3 regions of the Bradyrhizobium sp. IC3123 genome follow, and region 2 is predicted to be linked to each of the others. Evidence: predicted binding sites of a transcription regulator. Region 2 holds the regulator's gene; each other region holds the start of a gene.
What was found. Region 2 encodes LexA, which represses DNA repair genes until DNA is damaged. Its sites were predicted from a motif close to TGTTCNNNNTGTGTTCNG; they were not measured.
Positions count from the first base shown of each region.

Region 1: the regulator LexA is predicted to act here: its motif matches at 4,202-4,219, upstream of I6F20_RS20425 (DUF3072 domain-containing protein).
Region 3: the regulator LexA is predicted to act here: its motif matches at 4,802-4,819, upstream of I6F20_RS16535 (DNA recombination protein RmuC).

Region 1 is NZ_JADYVF010000005.1:613,283-620,223, reverse strand. It holds gene I6F20_RS20450 (hypothetical protein) at 98-310, shown strand; gene I6F20_RS20445 (universal stress protein) at 329-1,165, opposite strand; gene I6F20_RS20440 (Do family serine endopeptidase) at 1,371-2,924, shown strand; gene I6F20_RS20435 (hypothetical protein) at 3,194-3,556, shown strand; gene I6F20_RS20430 (DUF6496 domain-containing protein) at 3,563-3,880, opposite strand; gene I6F20_RS20425 (DUF3072 domain-containing protein) at 3,971-4,165, opposite strand; gene I6F20_RS20420 (hypothetical protein) at 4,281-4,502, shown strand; gene I6F20_RS20415 (hypothetical protein) at 4,599-4,811, opposite strand; gene I6F20_RS20410 (hypothetical protein) at 4,936-5,193, opposite strand; gene I6F20_RS20405 (hypothetical protein) at 5,334-5,555, shown strand; gene I6F20_RS20400 (HWE histidine kinase domain-containing protein) at 5,552-6,941, opposite strand, start outside.
Region 2 is NZ_JADYVF010000001.1:927,217-934,157, forward strand. It holds gene I6F20_RS04605 (ComEC/Rec2 family competence protein) at 1-2,062, shown strand, start outside; gene I6F20_RS04610 (GAF domain-containing protein) at 2,069-3,010, opposite strand; gene I6F20_RS04615 (hypothetical protein) at 3,228-3,662, opposite strand; gene lexA (transcriptional repressor LexA) at 4,048-4,749, opposite strand; gene I6F20_RS04625 (molybdopterin molybdotransferase MoeA) at 4,926-6,134, opposite strand; gene I6F20_RS04630 (hypothetical protein) at 6,356-6,559, opposite strand; gene I6F20_RS04635 (HAD family hydrolase) at 6,718-6,941, opposite strand, start outside.
Region 3 is NZ_JADYVF010000004.1:452,112-459,052, reverse strand. It holds gene I6F20_RS16560 (YbaB/EbfC family nucleoid-associated protein) at 5-325, shown strand; gene recR (recombination mediator RecR) at 327-929, shown strand; gene I6F20_RS16550 (hypothetical protein) at 1,018-1,452, shown strand; gene I6F20_RS16545 (AmpG family muropeptide MFS transporter) at 1,586-2,947, opposite strand; partial or broken gene I6F20_RS16540 (GIY-YIG nuclease family protein) at 3,143-3,444, opposite strand; gene I6F20_RS16535 (DNA recombination protein RmuC) at 3,578-4,771, opposite strand; gene def (peptide deformylase) at 4,941-5,468, shown strand; gene fmt (methionyl-tRNA formyltransferase) at 5,605-6,528, shown strand; gene truA (tRNA pseudouridine(38-40) synthase TruA) at 6,666-6,941, shown strand, end outside.

The sequences.
Region 1 (6,941 bases), on a different contig from region 2:
TTCGGGCGACGTTGAGCGCGCAGCAAATGTTTTGCATAAACGCCATCGGCCTGACGCAAATCAGGGCAATAAGCCGGTGAACGCGAGGGAGGGTCTCATGGAGAACGTACGTCGCTACCGGGCGCTGGCGTCCCTCTGCCGTCAGCAGGCGGCCTACCGGCCGCTCCAGAACTGGGAACTCCTCGGCCAGGCCGAACATTTCGAACATCTTGCCGAAATCGAGCTCAAGGCGCACTTCGACGCGTGCAATGTGCACCGCGACAAGGACGCCGCCGCGCCCACGACATGGGAAGCTCCCGTCGCGGCGTGACGGCGCCAGGCCGGCGCGTCAATGCGACATCAGCGTCGGGACCGTCATGGCTTCCAGCATGGCGCGGGTGACGCCCCCGAGAAAGCGTTCCTGCAACCGCGAATGGCCGTAGCCGCCCATCACCAGAAGATCGAGACTCTCGTCGGCCGCCAGCGACAGAATGATCGGCTGAATGTCGGCGCGCGTGGCGGTCAGGCTGACCGTGCGGGTGGACAATCCGCGCCGGCCGAGATGTCTGGCCAAGCCACTCGCTGAAGCTTCGCCGCAGACGTCGTCGGTCTCGTTGACGGTGATGATCACGATCTCTTCGGCGCGCGCCAGGAACGGAGCTGCGTCGCGCATAGCGCGGGCGGCAACGCGACTGCCGTCCCAGCAGATGCCGATCCGCTTCGCCTTGAAGGCTCCCCGGAAGGTGTAGGGCAGGAACAGCACCGGGCCGCCCGCGCGGAACAGGATCTCGCTCGGCATGTCGTTGTCGAACGAGCCTTGCGCCGGATCGGGCTGGAGCAGGACGCTGAGGTCGTGCAGCCGTGCCATCTCGCCGAGCGAGCCGGCGGCATCTGCCGGGATCGCGCCGAGTGCGTGGCAGGTATAGGCGATGCCGGCGTTCGCCGCCTCGCTCTTGAATACCGCGAGCGCCGCCTCGGCCCGCTCCACGGCGCGCTCGCGCTCCAGCTCGAAAACGGCCGCCACCGCCGCGCCGCCTTCCATGACGTAAGCCGTACTGGTGGCGACATAGCCGACCGCGACCGCGTCGAGATGCGCGTTGAGCTTCGCCGCGAGCGAGACCGAGCCCTCGATCGCGGGACGCATGGGACGTTCGGTGGGAATGTGGACGAGAATGTCTTTGTACATGGCGCGCCTCCGCTGAGCATCATCCGATGGTCGCAGTTTTTCACTGCGCGAAGGCGGCGCGTTGAGCTGTATCAAACGTCCGGATTGCCTGCTGCGACCGCTCATCCATTCTTTGCCGAGATTTAATCGGACGGACGGGACGCCGTAAGGTGGCAGCGACCATGTTGCGGGCAAGGCGACACCTGCTCAACATGGACATTTCGACATGAACGATCGCGTCAATTCCGACATCACCACGTCTCGCAAGATCTTGCGGCCGCGGCGGCTCGCGCTGCTCGGCACCGTGGCCGCGCTGGGCGTGGCCGCCCTGGCCATTGCGCCAGGCGCCTCGCCGTACGGCATCAACTCCTTGATTGCGCCGGCTCAGGCGGCCGAAGCCGCCGCGACGCCGCCCGGCTTCGGCGATCTCGTCAGCAGGGTCAAACCCGCTGTGATCTCGGTGCGGGTCAAAATCGATCAGGACAACGACAAGAGCGCGATGCTGCAGCAGAACCGGATGGATTCGGACGAGGACACGCCGTTCGACCAGTTCTCGCGACAGTTCGGTTTCCGCTTTCCGGGCGGCGCGAACGGCATGCCGCGCCAGCGCCACCAGATGATCACGGGCGAAGGCTCCGGCTTTTTCATCTCCGCCGACGGCTATGCCGTGACCAACAATCATGTCGTCGATCGCGCCGAGTCCGTGCAGGTGACGATGGACGACGGCACGACCTACACTGCGAAAGTGGTCGGCACCGATCCGAAGACAGATCTCGCGCTGATCAAGGTCGACGGCAAGAAGGACTTTCCGTTCGTCAAGTTCTCCGACCAGAAGCCGCGCATTGGCGACTGGGTGGTCGCGGTCGGCAATCCCTTCGGTCTTGGCGGCACCGTGACCGCCGGCATCGTCTCGGCCAGCGGCCGCGACATCGGCAACGGTCCCTATGACGACTTCATCCAGATCGACGCGCCGATCAACAAGGGTAATTCCGGCGGCCCGGCCTTCGACATGAACGGCAACGTGATCGGCGTGAACACTGCGATCTTCTCGCCCTCGGGCGGCTCGGTCGGCATCGGCTTCGATATCCCGGCTTCGACCGCCAAGCTCGTCGTCGCGCAATTGAAGGACAAGGGCGCGGTCACCCGGGGCTGGCTCGGCGTGCAGGTGCAGCCGGTGACGTCGGATATCGCCGACAGCCTCGGGCTCAAGGAGGCGCGCGGCGCGATCGTCGACAATCCGCAGGATGGCAGCCCGGCGGCGAAGGCCGGCATCCAGGCGGGCGATGTCATCACCGCCGTCAACGGCACCACGATCAAGGACTCTCGCGACCTCGCCCGCACCATCGCCGGCTTGACGCCGGGCACGTCCGTGAAGCTCGATGTCTTCCGCAAGGGCGACAGCAAGACGGTGACGCTGGCGCTCGGCGAGTTGCCGAACGAGCGGCAGGCCAAGGGCAATGGCAGTGGCAATGCCGACGAGGGCAGCGGACAGCCGGGTGCCGGCACGCCGCGCCTCGGCCTCAGCCTGGCGCCCGCCGGTAACGTTCAGGGCGCAGGCCAGAACGGCGTCGTCGTCACCGAGGTTGATCCGCAAGGCCCGGCCGCGCAACGCGGCATCCGGACCGGCGACGTCATCCTCAATGTCGGCGGCAAGGCTGTCAGCAATGTCGGCGAGGTGCGCTCCGAGCTGGCGCAGGCCAAATCGTCGGGCAAGCGCAGCGTGCTGCTTCAGGTCAGAAGCGCGGAGGCCACCCGCTTCGTTGCGGTGCCACTCGCATAACGTCAACTCGACCCTTACCAATCCAGGAAGGCGGCCTTCGGGCCGCCTTTTGCACACACGTCACGTCCGCACCAGGCCGGTCACATTCTCGTTAACGGCAGGGATGATGACCTGGTGCGTCCGAAAAAGCCGTGTTCGCTGATCACACTCGCAGGGCGCCTCGGTGCTCTGCGCCAACGTCGCCGCTGAGAGGGGTTGCAAGCGTGGAACTTCGAGCCTCCCGGCGCTTTGTGGAACTCGCCGGTGGTTCACAAGTGATCGGTGCCGACATGGATCGATTGAAGCTCTCGCTCAGGAGTGCGCTGCTCGTGGCGCCATTGGTGCTCTCGGGGGGAAACGCGCTCGGGCGCGACGACGGCCGCTACGCGAATTCTCCTCTGAAGCCATGGTTCGACAGTTTGCGCAGCCATCTCGGTCCGTGCTGCTCGGACGCGGACGGTTTCGCCCTTGCCGATCTCGACTGGGAGTCGCACAACGGGCGCTACCGTGTCCGCATCGACGGACAGTGGATCGATGTGCCGGATGAGGCCGTCATCACCGAGCCCAACCGGGCCGGCCGCACGATGGTGTGGCCGGTCAAGACTGCGTTCGGGATTTCGATCCGCTGCTTCATGCCGGGGAGCATGATCTGAGGCGGGTCAGCGCGACCGCTTGGATTTGCGCTTCGATGATTTCTTGTTCGACGATTTCTTGGACGACGTCCCGGACGTTTTCTTGGATGCTTTCTTGGACGTCTTCTTGGCGCTCTTGCGCTTCGAAGCCTTCTTCGGGACCTTCTTGCCCTTCTTGCGTGCCTTCGACAGTCCGATCGCGATGGCCTGCTTGCGGTTCTTGACGCGGCCGCCGCGCCCGCCACGGCCGCTCTTCGCGGTGCCCTTCTTGTAACGCCGCATCTCGGTGGCGACATCGCTTCCCGAGCTGCGTGAGTAGCGGCGCTTTTTTGCCTTGCGTGCCATGCATATTCTCCCTCGGCGGGGAGAACCATTCTGCACAGCCATGGTTCCGGGAGCGTGGAACGGCGCATGCCTAAAGCGCGATGCGATGCTCTAGAAGGAGTTTGCCAGCTTGATCTCCGCTTCCAGCACCTGGATGCGCCGGGCGGCCTCGCTGAAGGACAGATCCCGCGCATATTGGCCGGGCTGGTAGGCCTCTTCGCTGAGCCGCTTCAGCTTGAGACCCTGCGCCCGCGTCATCTGCTCGCCCAGGAAAAATCTGGCGTCGTATTTACCTTGAACCTGCATCTGGAGTCTCCGTCCTGAAATCGTGACTTGACTATATGTTCTTATTTTGTTCTAACAAGGCATGGACAACAGAATCAATGAAATTCGACGTAAAATCAGAGCCTTGAGGCTCGAGATGGCCGACGTCGAGGCGTCGGTGCGCGACCTCGTCGAGCGCGATCACGACTGCACGGAAAGGGCCCTGGCGCAGATGGACCTGCGCCGGAAGATCAATCTCTTGATCGCCGAATGGGAGGCTGCCGGCGGCAGCGACGTACTGCCGAACGTCCGCGACCGGGTGCGGCTTCGTGCCGTGAAGACAGGCGGCAACTCCGCGCGCGCAGCCGAGCGCCGCTGAGATCCTTGGCGCCGGATACTGAAGGCCGAGTGCCGAATCAAAGATAGAAGACAAAGGGCTCCGCAATGCGGAGCCCTTCATGATTCCAGGGAGCGCCTATTTGGTGTCGGTCATGCCGCCCTTGTTGGTCATGGTGCCGCCCTGATCAGAGCCGGGACCGGCGCCGCCTTGGCCGGACGGATCAGCGCCCTTGGAGGACTTGGTGTTGGCGCCGGTGGTCTGTGCCGACGACATCGAGGATCCATGCTTGGCCTTGTGCGATTTGGCCTGGGCGGCAAACGGCGCGGCGGCAAGGCCGGTTGCCAATATTACGGCGAGAGCGAGCTTGGTCGTCTTCGTGCGGGGAAACTCCCTGAGTTAAATTGACGCAGGCACAACCGCGCGTCGCGGCAGGGAGTTCCCGGCGAAGTATCTTCCGTGCGTCACCCACGCTTCAAGTTTGCTTGTCCTCGGCCAGGATGAACACGGCGCCGGTGAGCGTCGCGCCGATCGCGAAGGTCGTCACCAAGGTGAGGGCGAAGACCATCGCGGCCTGGCTTCCGCCATTGTTCAGCAGGTTGGCGACGGCTGGATTGGACAGGACGAGCGTGAGGCTGAAAATGAGGCCGAGCGCTGCGCCCATCATTGCATGCGTCATCAGCTTGATAAGGCCGCTGGCAGAGATCAGCTCAGACGACTTCTTGGTGCGCATGGGACGGCATCCCGAACTGCCACGCCAACGCGCATGTGATCGCCGGGTTCCGTTCCGCTGAAGGAATTGTTACCGCCCGTTTCATCCGGCGTTCATGCCGGGCTTGCCAAGATGGGCGCCAGCAAAACGGGAACATCGATATGGGTAAGGTCGTCTTTCTTTACCGCTCGCTGGCCTATCGCAACGCGGCCGCGGACATCCTGCGCAAGGCGCGCAAGCTTCCGCTTGGCGCGGAGCGGAGCGCGGCCCGCCGCTACGCGAGGGCGCTGCGCGATCTCGCCCGAACGGAAGCCTGGCTCGAGGGGCGCGTCGCGCGCGAACCGCGCACGGCGCAGCGCATGAGCAGCGCAGCGTCAGGTTAACCGGATGCGCGTTGCAATTCGGCAGCGCCGGCGGTGTCGAACTTGCTTGGTGCAGCCGCCGCGGTCTTGCGTGTCAACGGCACCTCAAGACGGCACAGCAGGCCCTCGGCGCGCCAATCGAACTGCGCCTGTCCGCCAAGCTGGGACTCGATGCTCGCAAGCAGGCTTCGCGTGCCGAAGCCGCGCGATTTCGGGGTCTTGACCAGGGGACCGCCGGATTCCTCCCAGCTCAGCGTGAGCAGCTCCTCGTCGACCTGCCAATCGATCGCGAGCCGCCCCGCTCGCGTGGATAGCGCGCCGTACTTTGCCGAGTTAGTAAAGAGCTCGTGCAGTGCGAGCGCCAGCGTCTGGGCCGTCGCCGGCAGCAACTGAACTTCGGGCCCTGCCAATTTGATCTGGTCGCCCAGCGAGTAGGGCGCAAGCTCCTCGTCGATCAGCCTGGAGAGCTCGGCGCCTTGCCAGCTCGACAGCGACAGGATGGTGTGCACGCGCGCCAGCGCATTGATGCGCCCCTCGACGGCGTTGACATAGGCCTTGACCTCGTCGGCCCGGGTGAGGCGCACGATCGACTGCGCCAGCGCCAGCGCGTTCTTCGCGCGATGATCGACTTCCCGCGCCAGCAGGTTCTGCCGCTCCTCGGCGCGCTTGCGCTCGGTGATGTCGACGGTCACGCCGCTGACGCGCACCACGCGCCCGCTCTCGTCCGTGGTTGCGGCCGCCGTGCCGACGCACCAGCGCACCTCGCCGTCGGGCCGGATGATGCGGAACTCCGTCTCATAGGCGCGTGTGCCCTTGTTGAACTCGGCGATCGCCTTGCGCAACTGGTCGACGTCGTCGGGGTGCAGCAGGGCCTGAACGTTGGCCGGATTGATCTCGAAATTGTCGGGGCTGACGCCGAAGATATTGTATTGCCCCTCGTCCCACATCCAATCGCCGCTGATCCAGTCCCAGTCCCAGGACCCCATCTTGCCTGCCGCGATCGCCATGCTGCGCCGCTGCTCGCTCTCGCGCAGCTTCGCGGTGGAAGCCTCCAGTTCCGCGGTGCGGGCGCGGACGCGATCCTCGAGCTCGTGGTTCAGCCGTTCGAGCTCGCGCGTCTTGCGGTAGAGCTCGGCAAACACCTTGATCTTGGCGCGCAGTACCTCCGGCACGACCGGAACCGGCACGTAATCGACCGCGCCCATCTCGTAGCCGCGCAGCCGGTCGATGTCGCTGACCTGGATCGCCGAGATGAAGATCATGGCGGTCTTCTGGAAACGCGGATGCTCGCGGATCATCGCGGCGAGCTCAAAGCCGTCGAGCTCGGGCATGCAGACGTCGACCAGGATCACCGCGATCTCGGTCTTGAGCAGCACCTCCAACGCCTCGCGGCCCGAGGAGGCGATC
Region 2 (6,941 bases):
CGCCGATCATGAGCCGGTGCTGTGGGTGGTTGCCGCCACAGCCATCGCGCTGATGCTCGGCGCGGTGCTGCTCCGGCGGAGCCGGCTGTTTGCGCCCGCCATCATGCTCGCGGCGGTCGCGGCTGGTTTTGCCGTGGCGACCTGGAAGACCGCGCGTATCGCGCACACCGTTTTGGCAAAACCGCTCTATTCGGTGTCGCTGTCGGGCTTCGTGGAAGCGCGCGACATCCGCGAGCGCACCGATCGCTTCGTGCTGCGCGTCAGCGCGATGGAGGCGCAGCGCAGCGACGTCAAGCTCGAGCGCGTCCGCCTCTCGGTGCGCAAGGGCACGGCGCCGGAGGTCGGCAGCTTCGTGCAATTGAAGGCGCGGCTGATGCCGCCGATCTCGCCGGTGCGCCCCGGCAGCTATGATTTCTCGCGCGACATGTTCTTCCAGGGCATCGGCGCCTCCGGCTTCGTGATGGGCGCGATCACGGCGTCCACACCGCCGGATGGCGGCGGCCTGCGGCTGCGCTATGCCGCCTTCATGCAGGGCCTGCGCGACGCGATCGACGCGCGCATCCGCGCAACGCTCGAAGGCGACAACCGCGCGATCGCGACGGCGCTGCTCACGGGGCGGCGCGATGCGATCACCGCGCCCGTGAACGATGCCATGTTCGTCTCGGGACTCGGCCATGTGCTGTCGATCTCCGGCTATCACATGGCGGTCGTCGCCGGCGTCGTCTTCTTCGCGGTGCGCGCGCTGCTGGCCTTGATCCCGGGGCTGGCGGCCGGCTCTGCCATCAAGAAATGGTCGGCCGCCGCGGCGCTGGTCGCGGCCGCGTTCTACCTGTTGCTGTCGGGCGCGGAGGTTGCGACGCAAAGATCGTTCTTCATGACGGCGGTGGTGCTGATCGCAGTGATGGTCGACCGCCGCGCCATCACCTTCCGCACGCTGGCGGTTGCCGCGCTGATCGTGCTTGCGGTCGCGCCGGAGGCGTTGGTGCATCCAAGCTTCCAGATGTCGTTTGCGGCAACGCTCGGGCTGGTGGCGCTGGTGCAGATCGGCATGCCGAACCTGCTCGCCTCGCCCGATCATTCCGCGACGGGGCGGATCGCGTTGTGGGGCGGCCGGGAGATCGCGATGCTGTTCCTGGCCTCGCTGATCGCGGGGCTCGCGACCACGCCATACGCCGCCTTCCACTTCCATCGCGTGACCCCATACGGCGTGCTCGCCAATCTCGGCGCCATGCCGGTGGTCTCGGCGCTGGTGATGCCGGCCGGGCTGTTGGGGCTGCTCGCGGCGCCCTTCGGGCTCGACGGCGTGTTCTGGTGGTTGATGGGGATCGGCATCGAGTGGATGGTCCTGGTCGCGCGCTGGGTGGCGGCCCTGCCGGGCGCCGTCGGCCGCATTCCCGCCTTCGGGATCGCGCCGCTGATCGCAGCGAGCCTCGGGCTCATCGTGATGGGCCTGTTGCGCACGCCCTTGCGCTGGTCCGGCGCCCTGGTGCTGCTGGCAGCGATCCTCTGGGGACTGTCGGTGCGGCAGCCCGATATCCTGATTGCCGGGGATGGCGCGAGCGTCGCGGTCCGGGGCGGGGATGGGCGCTTGCAGGTGATCCGCGCCAGCAAGGACAGCTTCCTGCTGAAGGAGTGGTTGGCTGCCGATGCCGATCCGCGCGATGCCGGCAACGCCTCGTTGGCGAGCGGGGTGTCGTGTGACGAGTCCGGCTGCGTGGCGCCGCTCGCGGACGGACGACTGATCGCGTTGGCAACGCGTATCGACGCGCTGGCCGATGATTGCAGCCGCGCCGCGCTGGTGGTGACGGCGCGGCCTGCGCCACCCGATTGCGCGGCGATGGTGGTCGATCGGGCGCGTCTTGCCAGTCAGGGCGCACTGGCTCTGACGAGACGCGGCAAGGGCTTTTCGGTGCAGGCGGTGAGGACGAGGGGAGCAAGCCGTCCCTGGCTGCCGGCCGGCGCCGGCGAGGGGGATTTCGACGGCAGCCTCGTGCCGAAGGCGGCCGTGCCCCGCAACCGGGACGCAACGCCATCGGAGGCCGACTTGCAGGCCGACGATTGACGCGGATCACAAATACCAGGCCAGCACGGCGTCAAGCCTTCCGTTGCCGATAACCGGCAGGGCCACCATTCGGCTCAGCCCGGCTGCGCAGGCTTCGGAGCCGGCGATCGAGCCGTCACAGGTGAGATCGTCGTTGAGCGCGGGCATGCCGGCGGCCCAGGCGCCGCCGATGCTGCCTTCGCCCCTGGCGATGGACTGCGCCGCATAGCGTGCGGCGAGGTCGGTCTGCGCGCTGCAATCGCCGGCGCGAAAGACCAGCGCCGAACGGTCCTCGTTCGGGACCCAGATCTCGAAGCGTCGTGCAATCGGCGTTGCCTGCGCGGAGAGGAATGTCAGAACCCAGGTCTGGTCGGTACCGGTTCGGTAGGGCACGCCGACGCCGAGATTGATCCCGACCTTGGCGGCGTCCTCCCAGCGCAGGAAACTCTTGGCGTCGTGCAAGTCCTTGATGATCAGCGGCAGGCCCGCCTTCCAGGTGCGTCCGGGCAGGCCGAAGCCGCGCGGAAATCTGGTGTGGCGGGAGTTGAATTCGAACATGTCCGCGGTGCCGTAATAGCCATCGACGAGCCCCATCTCATGCGAGAGATCAGGATCGTTGTGCCAGAGTTCGATCGCGCCGACATGCGCCTCGTCGTCGCCGCAGAACAGCACCAGCACGGCTTGCAGGAATTCGCCCGCGAACACCGGCACCGCCACGCCGCAGGTGAGGCCGGCCGCAGCGGCCTGATCGGTCCGCTTGAAATAGGAGTTGGCGAATTTCGTGAGGATGACGGGGTGGCCACAGGCCCAGGCCTTGCCTGGAAGTCCCTCGTCATATCCGAAGTGCAGCTCTTCGCTGACGGCTTTGAACGCGGACAGCCCATCGTCGTAGAGGCCGCCGCCGAATTCCAGCCGCATGCGCGTCCGGTCGGGTACCCAAAGTTCAACGACGCGAATGAAGGTCTTCATCGAGCGTGTCCGCCGCCTCAAACCACGACAGCATCGGTCATTTGGCTGCGGAGCGGACGTTCAAAATGCGGGCAGCACGGCCCAAACTTCGTGCGACGACGAGGCGCGGCGGTGGGCTCGCCGATCGAATGTCCTGAAACACAAACTTACCGGGCTCGCCGGCCTCGGCCGGCGATGGCAATTTCAATCCCGGGCTCGGCCTGTCGGCCGAAGGGCGTCAGCCGATCGGCAGGCGCGTGATCGTGGGCCGCGTGTCGGCGACGATCTGCGGCTTGTGCTCGCGCTCGGGGGCTGGCTGCGTCACCGGCAATTGCAGCACGGTCGCGCGCTGGCCTTCGACGAGCTGCGTCACCAGCACGTATTTGCCGTCGGGGAATTCGATCGCGTCATGATGGCGATCGGGAATGTGCGGGTCGATCTTGCCGAACTTGCCGACGCGAGAGTTCACGGTGCGCGTCCAGATCCAGCGGTTGTCGTAGCGGACATTGTCGGCGAAAGCGAGCTCCGTCCCCGGCAGCAGACAGACCGCGACGGAGGGATCGGCTTCGGAAGCGAAACCGCGCGTCGAGGTGCCGCGGAAGGTTGTCGTGACGATCGTCTCGCCGACTTCGGCGGGGCGCGTCGCGACGGCATGCAGGCTGTAGTCACACATCGGGTGCTCCTCATGCTGGGATAGCGACCCGCGTCTCTTTCGAGGCGCAGGCCTCTATCAGAGTGGAAGCATACAACGCTCTGCTCGGTTATGGGCAAATCTGCGGCTCGCGTCCGCAGCGCGCGATCACATTATCTTTCCCGGATTCGATAGGAACAAACCTCGCGTCCTTGCATTCGGCCGGAGCTATCAGCACTGCCGGCACAACTCTACCGGCGAAGCAGAAATGGCTGCGCGCCTGCGCGGGGGAATGTCGCGCGGGAAGATGGACCGGACAGCCGGCGCAGAACCAGAGAAACCGTCCAGCCGGAGCGGACAAGTATCCGCTCCGATCCTGGATCGCCGATGCCGATCGAAACGCGCGCGGCGCTTGATGTTTCCCGTATCAGTACTTCCGGTAAAGCCCGATCAGCTTGCCCTGGATCTTCACGCGGTTCGGCGGAAGAATGCGGACCTCGTAGGCGGCATTGGCGGGCTCGAGCGCGATCGAGGCGCCGCGGCGGCGGAAGCGCTTGAGCGTGGCCTCCTCGTCGTCGATCAATGCCACCACGATGTCGCCGGTATTTGCGGTCTCGTTGCGCTGGATCAGCGCCATGTCGCCGTCGAGGATGCCGGCCTCGACCATCGAATCGCCGCGCACTTCGAGCGCGTAGTGCTCGCCCGAGCCGAGCATGTCCGGCGGCACGCTGATGGTATGGCTGCGGGTCTGCAGCGCCTCGATCGGCGTGCCGGCGGCGATGCGGCCCATCACGGGCACCGCGACGGGGCGCTCGCCCTCGTCCGCGGGCGGGCTGGAGCTCGCGCGCACCTTGCCGAGATTGCCCTCGATCACGCTCGGGGTGAAGCCACGGCGATTGCCGGCGGCGGCCTGGAGCTCGGGCAGCTTGATCACCTCGATGGCACGGGCACGGTTGGGCAGGCGGCGAATGAAGCCGCGCTCCTCGAGCGCAGTGATCAGGCGATGGATGCCTGACTTCGAGCGCAGGTCGAGCGCATCCTTCATCTCGTCGAAGGACGGCGGCACGCCGCTTTCCTTCAGACGTTCGCTGATGAATCGCAGAAGCTCGTATTGTTTGCGCGTCAACATCTCGACCAAAGTCCCCCGGTTGATGTCGTTCGATTCCGACACGATGAAGCCGGCACTAAGCCGCTACATCCTCGAAACAAATCATGAACGGACACTATATGTTCGATATGTGTTCCGCAACTGCTTAATTTATGGTGAACGCGGCCAAGCTCGCGGAATGCGTGTGGCTGGGCGGCTCAGACGGGCAGCCGGAGCACCTCGCAAGGCGTGCCGGCCTCGGCCTTCGGCGCGAACGGTGCGCGCACCAGAAGTACCTGTGCCGCAGCGAGATTCGCAAGAAGGGAGGAGTCCTGATGGCTGACCGGAAGGGCGACGCGCGTGCCGTCGTCGCGCTCCTCCAGCCGCGCACGCAGATAGTCCTCGCGCTGGTCGTTGGCGGCGAGATCGCGGCCCAGCACGGCGCGCTCGCGCCGATGATGAATCGCTGAACGGCCCGACAGGGCGCGAATCAAGGGGACCATGAACAGGAAGGCGCACACGTAGGACGACACGGGATTGCCGGGCAGGCCAATCACGCGCATCGCGCCTATCCGACCGTGCATCATCGGCTTGCCCGGCCGGATCGCGATCTTCCAGAACGCCATCGCGATGCCTTCGCCCTTGAGCGCCTGCTGGACCAGGTCGTGGTCGCCCACCGAGGCACCGCCGGTCGTGATCAGGATGTCGGCGCCGCTCTCGCGCGCGCGGCGGATGCCGGCGGACGTCGCCTCCAGCGTATCGGCGGCAATTCCGAGGTCGATGGTCTCGGCGCCCTCGCTGCGGGCGAGCGCATGCAGGGCATAGCCGTTGGAATAGACGATCTGGCCGCGACCAGGCGTGGTGCCCGGCATCACGAGCTCGTCGCCGGTGGCGAGAACGGCAACCCTCGGGCGGCGGATGATGGCGAGATGCGGATGATTCATTCCGGCGGCGAGGGCGAGATCGCGCTCGGTGAGGCGGATTCCCTTGCGCAGCAGCACGTCGCCTTCGCGGAAGTCGACGCCTGCAGGGCGGATGTGCCGGCCGAAAATGGCGGCTTCCTTGATCGTGACATGTTTGCCGTCGGCAGCCGTGTCCTCCTGGATCACGACGGCATCGGCGCCGTCGGGAACGACGCCGCCGGTGAAGATCCGCACGGCTTCGCCGGGGCCGACGCTTCCCGCGAACGGCCGGCCCGCCGCGACCTCGCCGACGACGGTCAACCTCGAATCGTATGCCGCGTCGGCCGTGCGCACGGCATAGCCGTCCATCGCCGACATCGCCTCCGGCGGCTGCGTGCGCCGCGCCGCGACATCGCGGGCGAGCACACGATGGTAGGCCTCGTCGAGGCAAACCATCTGTTCAGCCAGCGGCTCGACGCCGGCCAACACCGCAGCAAGCGCGTCAGAAACCGGCATCAGGGCCACGGGCGAACTCCTGCTGAGCACATCAGTCAATGGGCGGCGAGAGTTCTAGCCGAGTGCAGCCGTGAGGCAAAGCAGCACGCGGGATGATCTATCCTGCATGGTCGCAGGGGGTGGAGGAGGTCGGCTCAACTCCGCCGCGGCATGATGCGGAAGGCGAGACAGACCGGAACGAGGATTGCCATGGCAAGGACGAGAATGACGAGCGCCACGGCCAACATCGTTCAACGCCCCGTCGGATCGCCCGGACTGATGTCCGCGACGTCGGGCGGCTTGGGACCCTGATCCTTGTCCGGCAGCGGGTCCGCCTGGGATTTTAGGTCGGCGGCCTTGCTGATCAGCTTGGCGGAGAGGTCAGAATCCGAGGTGGTTCTGGCGAATTCGAGCAGGAGAGAGGCTTGCTTGGTGAGATAGGTCTTGCCCAGCACGTCGATCAGTCCAATGTAGAAGTCCCAACGGACTCATGAGTCCGAAGGGTGGTATTCCGTTCCCGGAACTCTGTATAAAAATGCACAAAGTGATCAGGTTCCACATTTTCAGCGGTTTTTGTTCCGGCAAGTGAGCGCGCTCCGGGCTTTCCCGCGGCTCAGATCCCCAGTGCTTTCAATACGTTCCCGACATCACGCGGCGAGGTGACATGCACGGCGGTCAACCCGCGCGCCCGTGCTCCCTCGATGTTCTCGGCGAGGTCATCGAAGAACACGATGCGCTCGGCCGGCACGCCGATCGCCGCCACGACATGGTCGAAGGCCTCGGCATCCGGCTTGCGCAGGCCGATGCTGGAGGACAGATACAGCTCGCGGAAATGGC
Region 3 (6,941 bases), on a different contig from region 2:
ACCCATGGCTGATTTTCTCGGCATGATGAAACAGGCGGCGCAGCTGCAATCCAAGATGCAGGAGATGCAGGACCAGCTCGCCAACGTCGAGGTCGAAGGCATTTCCGGCGGCGGTCTCGTCGCCGTGCGCATGACCGCGAAGATGGACGTCAAGGGCATCAAGATCGATCCTTCGCTGATGAAGGCCGAGGAGCGCGAGGTGCTGGAAGACCTGCTCGTCACCGCCCTCGCTGATGCGCGCCGCAAGGCCGAGACCGCCATGCAGGAGAAGATGCAGGCCCTCACCGGCGGGCTCGGCCTGCCGCCGGGGCTGTTCGGCCAATAAGATGGGCGCTGTTGCAGGTCCCGAGATCGAGCGGCTGGTCCAGCTGCTCGCGCGGCTGCCGGGCCTCGGTCCGCGCTCGGCGCGGCGCGCGGCGCTGCATCTGATCAAGAAGCGCGAAGCGCTGATGATCCCGTTGTCGAGCGCCTTGCAGGTGGCGCTGGACAAGGTCCAGGTCTGCAAGACCTGCGGCAACATCGACACGCAAAACCCCTGCACCGTCTGCACCGATCCGAAGCGCGATCCTGCCATCATCGTCGTCGTCGCCGATGTCGCCGACCTCTGGGCGCTGGAGCGGGCCAATGCGACCCAGGGTCGCTATCATGTACTCGGCGCGACATTGTCGCCGCTCGACGGCGTCGGCCCGCAGGACCTCACCATCGACGCGCTGGTGGCGCGCGCGCATGATTCGCAAGTGCATGAAATCATCCTAGCGCTGAATGCGACGGTGGACGGCCAGACCACGGCGCATTACATCACCGACCTGCTTCAGGACGCCAATGTGAAGGTGACGCGGCTCGCCCACGGGGTTCCCGTCGGCGGCGAGCTTGATTATCTCGATGAAGGTACGCTATCGGCTGCGATGCGGCAGCGCACCCTGTTCTAGAGCGTTTTCGAGCGAAGTGGATACCGGTTCGCGTGAAGAAAACGCGTCAAAACAGGAATCTCCATCCAGACTTTACGGAACGGACGACATGACGAAACTTTTCGCCACGCGATGGGCTTTGGTCGCGACGATGCTGATGCTGGTGACCCCGGCCATCTCCGCGCAGCAGGGCGACGCGGCGCTGCCGCCGTCCAAGCCCGGGAAGCCGATCAACACTGGCGATGTGCTCTCCGGCGAGCTCAACGCGATGAAGGTGCGCGACGTCAAGAACGGCAAGCGCGTCGCGACCTACCAGATCACGTCGGAACCGCGCCGCCTGCCGCCGCCGAACGGGCTGTGCAATCTCGAAACCGGCCCTGAGACGTTCCAGCTCGTCACCTCCAGCGAGGCGCAGGCCGCCCAGCTGAAATCCTTCGTCGGCAAGGAGATCTCCGTGAAGGTGGACGAGGTCGCCTGCGCCAGCGATCCCGGCCAGATGAGCGAGGCCGTGATCACGAAGTGGAGCCTGATCAAGAAGCAGTAGGGGTGGAGTCGTCTCCCCGATTCCGGTGTCATCGCCCGCGAAGGCGGCGATCCAGTACGCCGCAGCTTCTCGGTCGATCACGACTGTCTCGGAGTACTGGATGCCCCGCCTTCGCGGGGCATGACAGGGGTGCCTACACCCGCACCGGCCCCAGCGCCTCGAAATGCCCGCGCTTCTGCAAGTACGCAAGCAGCATCAGGCTCGGGATGGCGACGAGGACGGAGATCGCGAAGAACATCGGCCAGCCCGTCGCTTTCGCCAGATAGCCTGCGCCCGACGACAAATAGGTCCGTCCCACCGCGGCGAGCGCCGTCAACAGTGCATATTGGGTCGCCGTGTGCAGCGGGTTCTGGCACAGCGCCGAGAGATAGGCGACGAAGATCACGGTGCCGATGGCGTTGCAGAAATTGTCGGAGGTGATCGCGAGGGTCAGCGCCCATTCGTTGACGCCGACCAGCGCTAGCCACGAGAACGACAAATTGGACATCGCCTGCACGATGCCGCCGATCCACAGGCTGGTCGCGAGCGAATAGCGCCGGGCCACGAAGCCGCCGGCAAAGCCGCCGGCGAGGGTCGCGACGATGCCGACGCCCTTGACGATCACGGCATAATCGTTCCGCGTGAAGCCGATGTCGATGACGAACGGCACGGTCATGTTGCCGGAGAACGCGTCGGTGAACTTGAACAGCACGACGAAGGCGAGCACGACCCATGCTTCCTTGCGTCGCAGGAATTCCGAGAACGCGCCCAGCGCCGCATGGAACACCCGCGTGAGCGCGCCCTCGTCCTGCGTGGCGGCCTCGGCGCGCGCGGATTGTGCGGGCTCGGTGGCGGCGAGCGCAGTCGCCGTGCCGATCAGCACCAGAGCCGCCATCACCACATAGCCCCACATCCAGGCGGCGCCACGCGGGACGATCGCCTCGAAGCCGGTGACGATGAACAGGGCGCCTGCAGTCGAGACCAACATGCCGATGCGATAGGCCGCGACATAGGCGGCCATGCCGGCGGCCTGCTCGCTTTCGGGCAGGCTCTCGACGCGGAACGCGTCGACCACGATGTCCTGCGTCGAGGACATCGTCGCGACCAGCAGCGCGCCGAGCGCGACAAGCAGTGGCGAACGTGCCGGATCGGTCAGCGCCAACAGCAGGATCGCGCCGATCAGCAGCAGCTGCGCAAACACCAGCCACCCACGGCGACGTCCGAAGGCATGCGTGAAGAACGGCACATGCAGCGCATCGACCAGCGGCGCCCACAGGAATTTGAGCGTGTATGGCGTTCCAACCAGCGCAAACAGCCCGATCGTTCCAAGATCGACCCCGGCTTCGGCCATCCACACCAGCAGCGTCGATCCCGACAGTGCCAGCGGCAGCCCCGAGGAGAAGCCGAGAAACAGCACGATCAGCACCCGCGGCTGCAGGTAAACAGCAAGGCTGTCGCGCCAGGAGGGCGAGGCGGTGGAAGTCGCGGCGGGGGAGGTCGCGTCGGGTGCGGTCATGGGGGGCGTGTTAGCAGATTCTGGGAGAAAAGACTCTCGCGGTAGCTGGTGAGACGGGAGAGCTTCCAACACGCTCGGTGTCATCGTCCGCGAAGGCGGACGATCCAGTACTCCGCGGCGTCTCGGTTCAACCACTCGGGCTGCGGAATACTGGATGCCCCGCCTTCGCGGGGCACGACATCGAGCATGACGCCATCATGATGGTCCGGCTATTCCAGGATAGAGGTCATCCCAGTTTGGGTTATGCTGCTCGATCAAGCGGACCTTCCAGGCCCTATTCCACTTCTTCAACCGCTTCTCCCGCTTGATCGCATTCTCGGGATGGTCGAACTGCTCGAAGTAGACAAGTCGGGCAACGTCGTACTTCTCCGTGAAGCTTTCGATGACCTTCAACCTGTGCTGCGCCACCGGCGGATGAGATCGTTCGCCACGCCGATATAGAGCGTGCCGCCAATTCGGCTGGCGAGAATGTACACGTCGTACTGGCGTGGATCCATCTTCGCCTTCCATTCCGCCGTCATCGTCCGCGAAGGCGGGCGATCCAGTAAACGCCGGCACGTCGGCTTAACAACGATCGTCACGGCGTACTGGATGCCCCGCCTTCGCGGGGCACGACAGTGTGCCCTAGTCTCACTCCCCCGCCTGGAGCTTCCGCGGAAACAGCTCCGCCGTCGCCACCAGGCGCGGCGCCTCCGGCGCATCGCTCTTGCTGAAATCGAGCTCCTCGATTCGCCCTGCGCGCTTTTCGATCTTGTCGGCGGAGATCAGCACCTGGCGGACGTCCTCGTTCACGTCGGCAAAATGCTTTTGCAGCTTGAGCACGCGGTCGCGCAGGCGCCCCAAATCGTCGCCGAGCTTGATCACCTCGGTGCGGATCTGGTCGGCGGCGTCGCGCATGCGCGCGTCTTTCATGATCTGCTGCATCACCTGGATCGCGAGCATCAGCAGCGACGGCGACACCAGCACGACGCGGGCGCGATAGGCCTTCTGGATCACGTCGTCGAAGCCGTCATGGATCTCGGCATAGACCGATTCCGACGGCACGAACATCAGCGCCATCTCCTGGGTCTCGCCGGTGACGAGGTATTTTTCCGCGATGTCGCTGACATGCTTCATCACGTCGCCGCGCAGCCGCTGCGTGGCAACGCGCCGCTCCTCGTCGGTGCGGGCGTCGTGCAGCGCCGTCATCGCCTCCAGCGGAAACTTCGCGTCGATGCAGAGCGGGCGCTGGTCGGGCAGGAACACGACGCAGTCCGGTCGTTTTCCGGTCGAGAGCGTGAACTGGAACTCGTAGGAGCCTTTGGGCAGACCGTCCTGGACGATCGCCTCCATCCGCGCCTGGCCGAACGCGCCGCGCGACTGCTTGTTGGCGAGTACGTCGCGCAGAGTGGTCACCTGCGTGGTGAGGTCGGTGAGGTTCTTGTGCGCGTTGTCGATGATGCCGAGCCGTTCATGCAGCGCGCGCAGGCTCTCCATGGTGTTGCGGGTCGAATGTTCCATGGACTGGCCGACCCGATGCGTCACCGAATCAAGCCGCTCGTTGACCGCACGCGCCATCTCGGCCTGGCGGCCGGCGAGCGCCTGGGTCATGGCGTCGACCCGCCCCGAGGCCTCGCTCTGGGCGTGCAGCACCTGGGCGAGCCGCTCCTCGAGCTCGTCGGCACGGATTGCGTTCGCCATGGCGAGTTCCGCGCCACGCCGCCCCGAGCGCGCGATCACAACCGCAATCACAACCAGCAGGATGAGGACGAGCGCACCGAAGCCGATCAGCGCATCGACGATGCGCACCGGCCAGTCGCCCAGCATGACAATGATCTCGTTCATGCCGCCTTGTAGCCGATTCGCTGCGCTCTCGCGAACGAAGAGGGAACATTCTGGGTTAACCGCCCCCTAATTTTCATGGTTAATGAAAGGTGAAGTTTTATGGTTAGCGAGGGGTTAACGGGTTCCGGGCCGCATTGACCGCATCCGGCGCGCGGCTTAAATCGCGGCCATGGCCCTCAGAGAAATCATCATCCTGCCCGACAAGCAGCTGCGCCTGGTCTCCAAGCCGATCGAGAAGGTCACGGCGGAGATCCGCAAGCTTGCCGACGACATGTTCGAGACCATGTACGACGCGCCCGGCATCGGGCTGGCGGCGATCCAGGTCGCGCAACCCTTGCGTCTCATCACCATGGATCTCGCCAAGCGTGACGAGAGCGGCGAGACCAAGCACGTGCCGCGCGTCTTCATCAATCCTGAAATCATCGCCTCGTCCGAGGAACTGTCGGTCTACGAGGAAGGCTGCCTGTCGATCCCGGAATATTACGAGGAGGTCGAGCGTCCCGCGAAGGTGCGCGTGCGCTTCACCGATCTCGACGGCAAGGTGCACGAGGAGGATGCCGAAGGCCTCTACGCCACCTGCATCCAGCACGAGATCGACCATCTCAACGGCGTGCTGTTCGTCGACTATCTGTCCAAGCTCAAGCGCGACCGCGTCATGAAGAAGTTCGAGAAAGCCGCCAAGCGCGCGGCGGAGTGATAATTCCTCCGCCGTCATGCCCGGGCTTGTCCCGGGCATCCACGTTCTTTGCCGCCGCGAGCAGGACGAACGTGGATGGCCGGGACAAGCCCGGCCATGACGAGTACCTTGCTCGTTTCAAGGATTGTCTCGTCACATGCCCCTCCGCCTCATCTTCATGGGCACGCCCGATTTCTCCGTGCCGACGCTGCTCGAGCTGGTCGCGCATGGCCACGAGATCGCGGCCGCCTACACCCGCGCGCCGAAGCCGGGCGGCCGGCGCGGCCTGCAATTGCAGCCGACCCCGGTCGAGGAGGCCGCGCGAAAGCTGGGCATTCCCGTGCTGACGCCGAAGACGCTGAAGACCGAGCAGGCGCTGGCGGAGTTCCGCGCCTTCGATGCGGACGCGGCCGTCGTCGTCGCCTATGGCATGATCCTGCCACAGGCGATCCTCGATGCGCCAAAACTCGGCTGCTACAATCTGCATGCCTCGCTGTTGCCGCGCTGGCGCGGCGCCGCGCCGATCAACCGCGCCATCATGGCCGGCGATGCCGAGAGCGGCGTGATGGTGATGAAGATGGATGTCGGCTTAGATACCGGCGACGTCGCCATGGCCGAGCGCATCACGATCACCGACAACATGACCGCGCTCGACCTGCACGATCGTCTGTCCCGCCTTGGCGCCGACCTGATGGTGCGCGCGATGGCCGCGCTCGAACGCGGCGGGCTCCAGCTCAAGGCGCAGAGCGAGGACGGCGCCACCTATGCCGCCAAGATCGAGAAGGCGGAGGCGCGGATCGACTGGACAAAGCCGGCGCGCGCAGTGCTGCGCCACGTCCATGGCCTCTCGCCGTTCCCCGGCGCCTGGAGCGAGCTTGACGATGCCCGCGTCAAAATCCTGCGTTGCGAGTTGGCGCAAGGCGCCGGCGCGCCTGGCGAAATGCTCGACGATCAGCTTACCGTCGCCTGCGGCGACGGCGCCATCCGCATCATCGAGCTGCAGCGCGAGGGCAAGGCCCGCATGCAGGCCGCGGACTTCCTGCGCGGCGTGCCGTTAAAGGCGGGATCCAAATTCACCTGACACTGTCATACCCCGCGAAGGCGGGGTATCCAGTACGCCGAGGCTTCTCGGTCAATCGGATAAGCTGCGGAGTACTGGTTGCCCGCCCCAGTGCGCAACAGCGCACAAGGCGGGCAATGACGACGAAACTGGACACGATGCCCCGCTACAAGCTCACCATCGAATATGACGGCGCGCCGTTCTTCGGCTGGCAGGTGCAGGACACGCTGCCATCGGTGCAGGGCGCGCTGCAAGCCGCGGTGAAGGCAATGACTGGTTCGGATCTGCGCGTGCACGGTGCCGGCCGCACCGATGCCGGCGTGCATGCACGCGGCCAGGTCGCCCATGTCGACGTCGACAAGCAGTTTCCGCCGGGCCGTTTTCGCGACGGGCTCAACGCGCATCTGCGCCCGCATCCGATCGCGGTGCTCGAG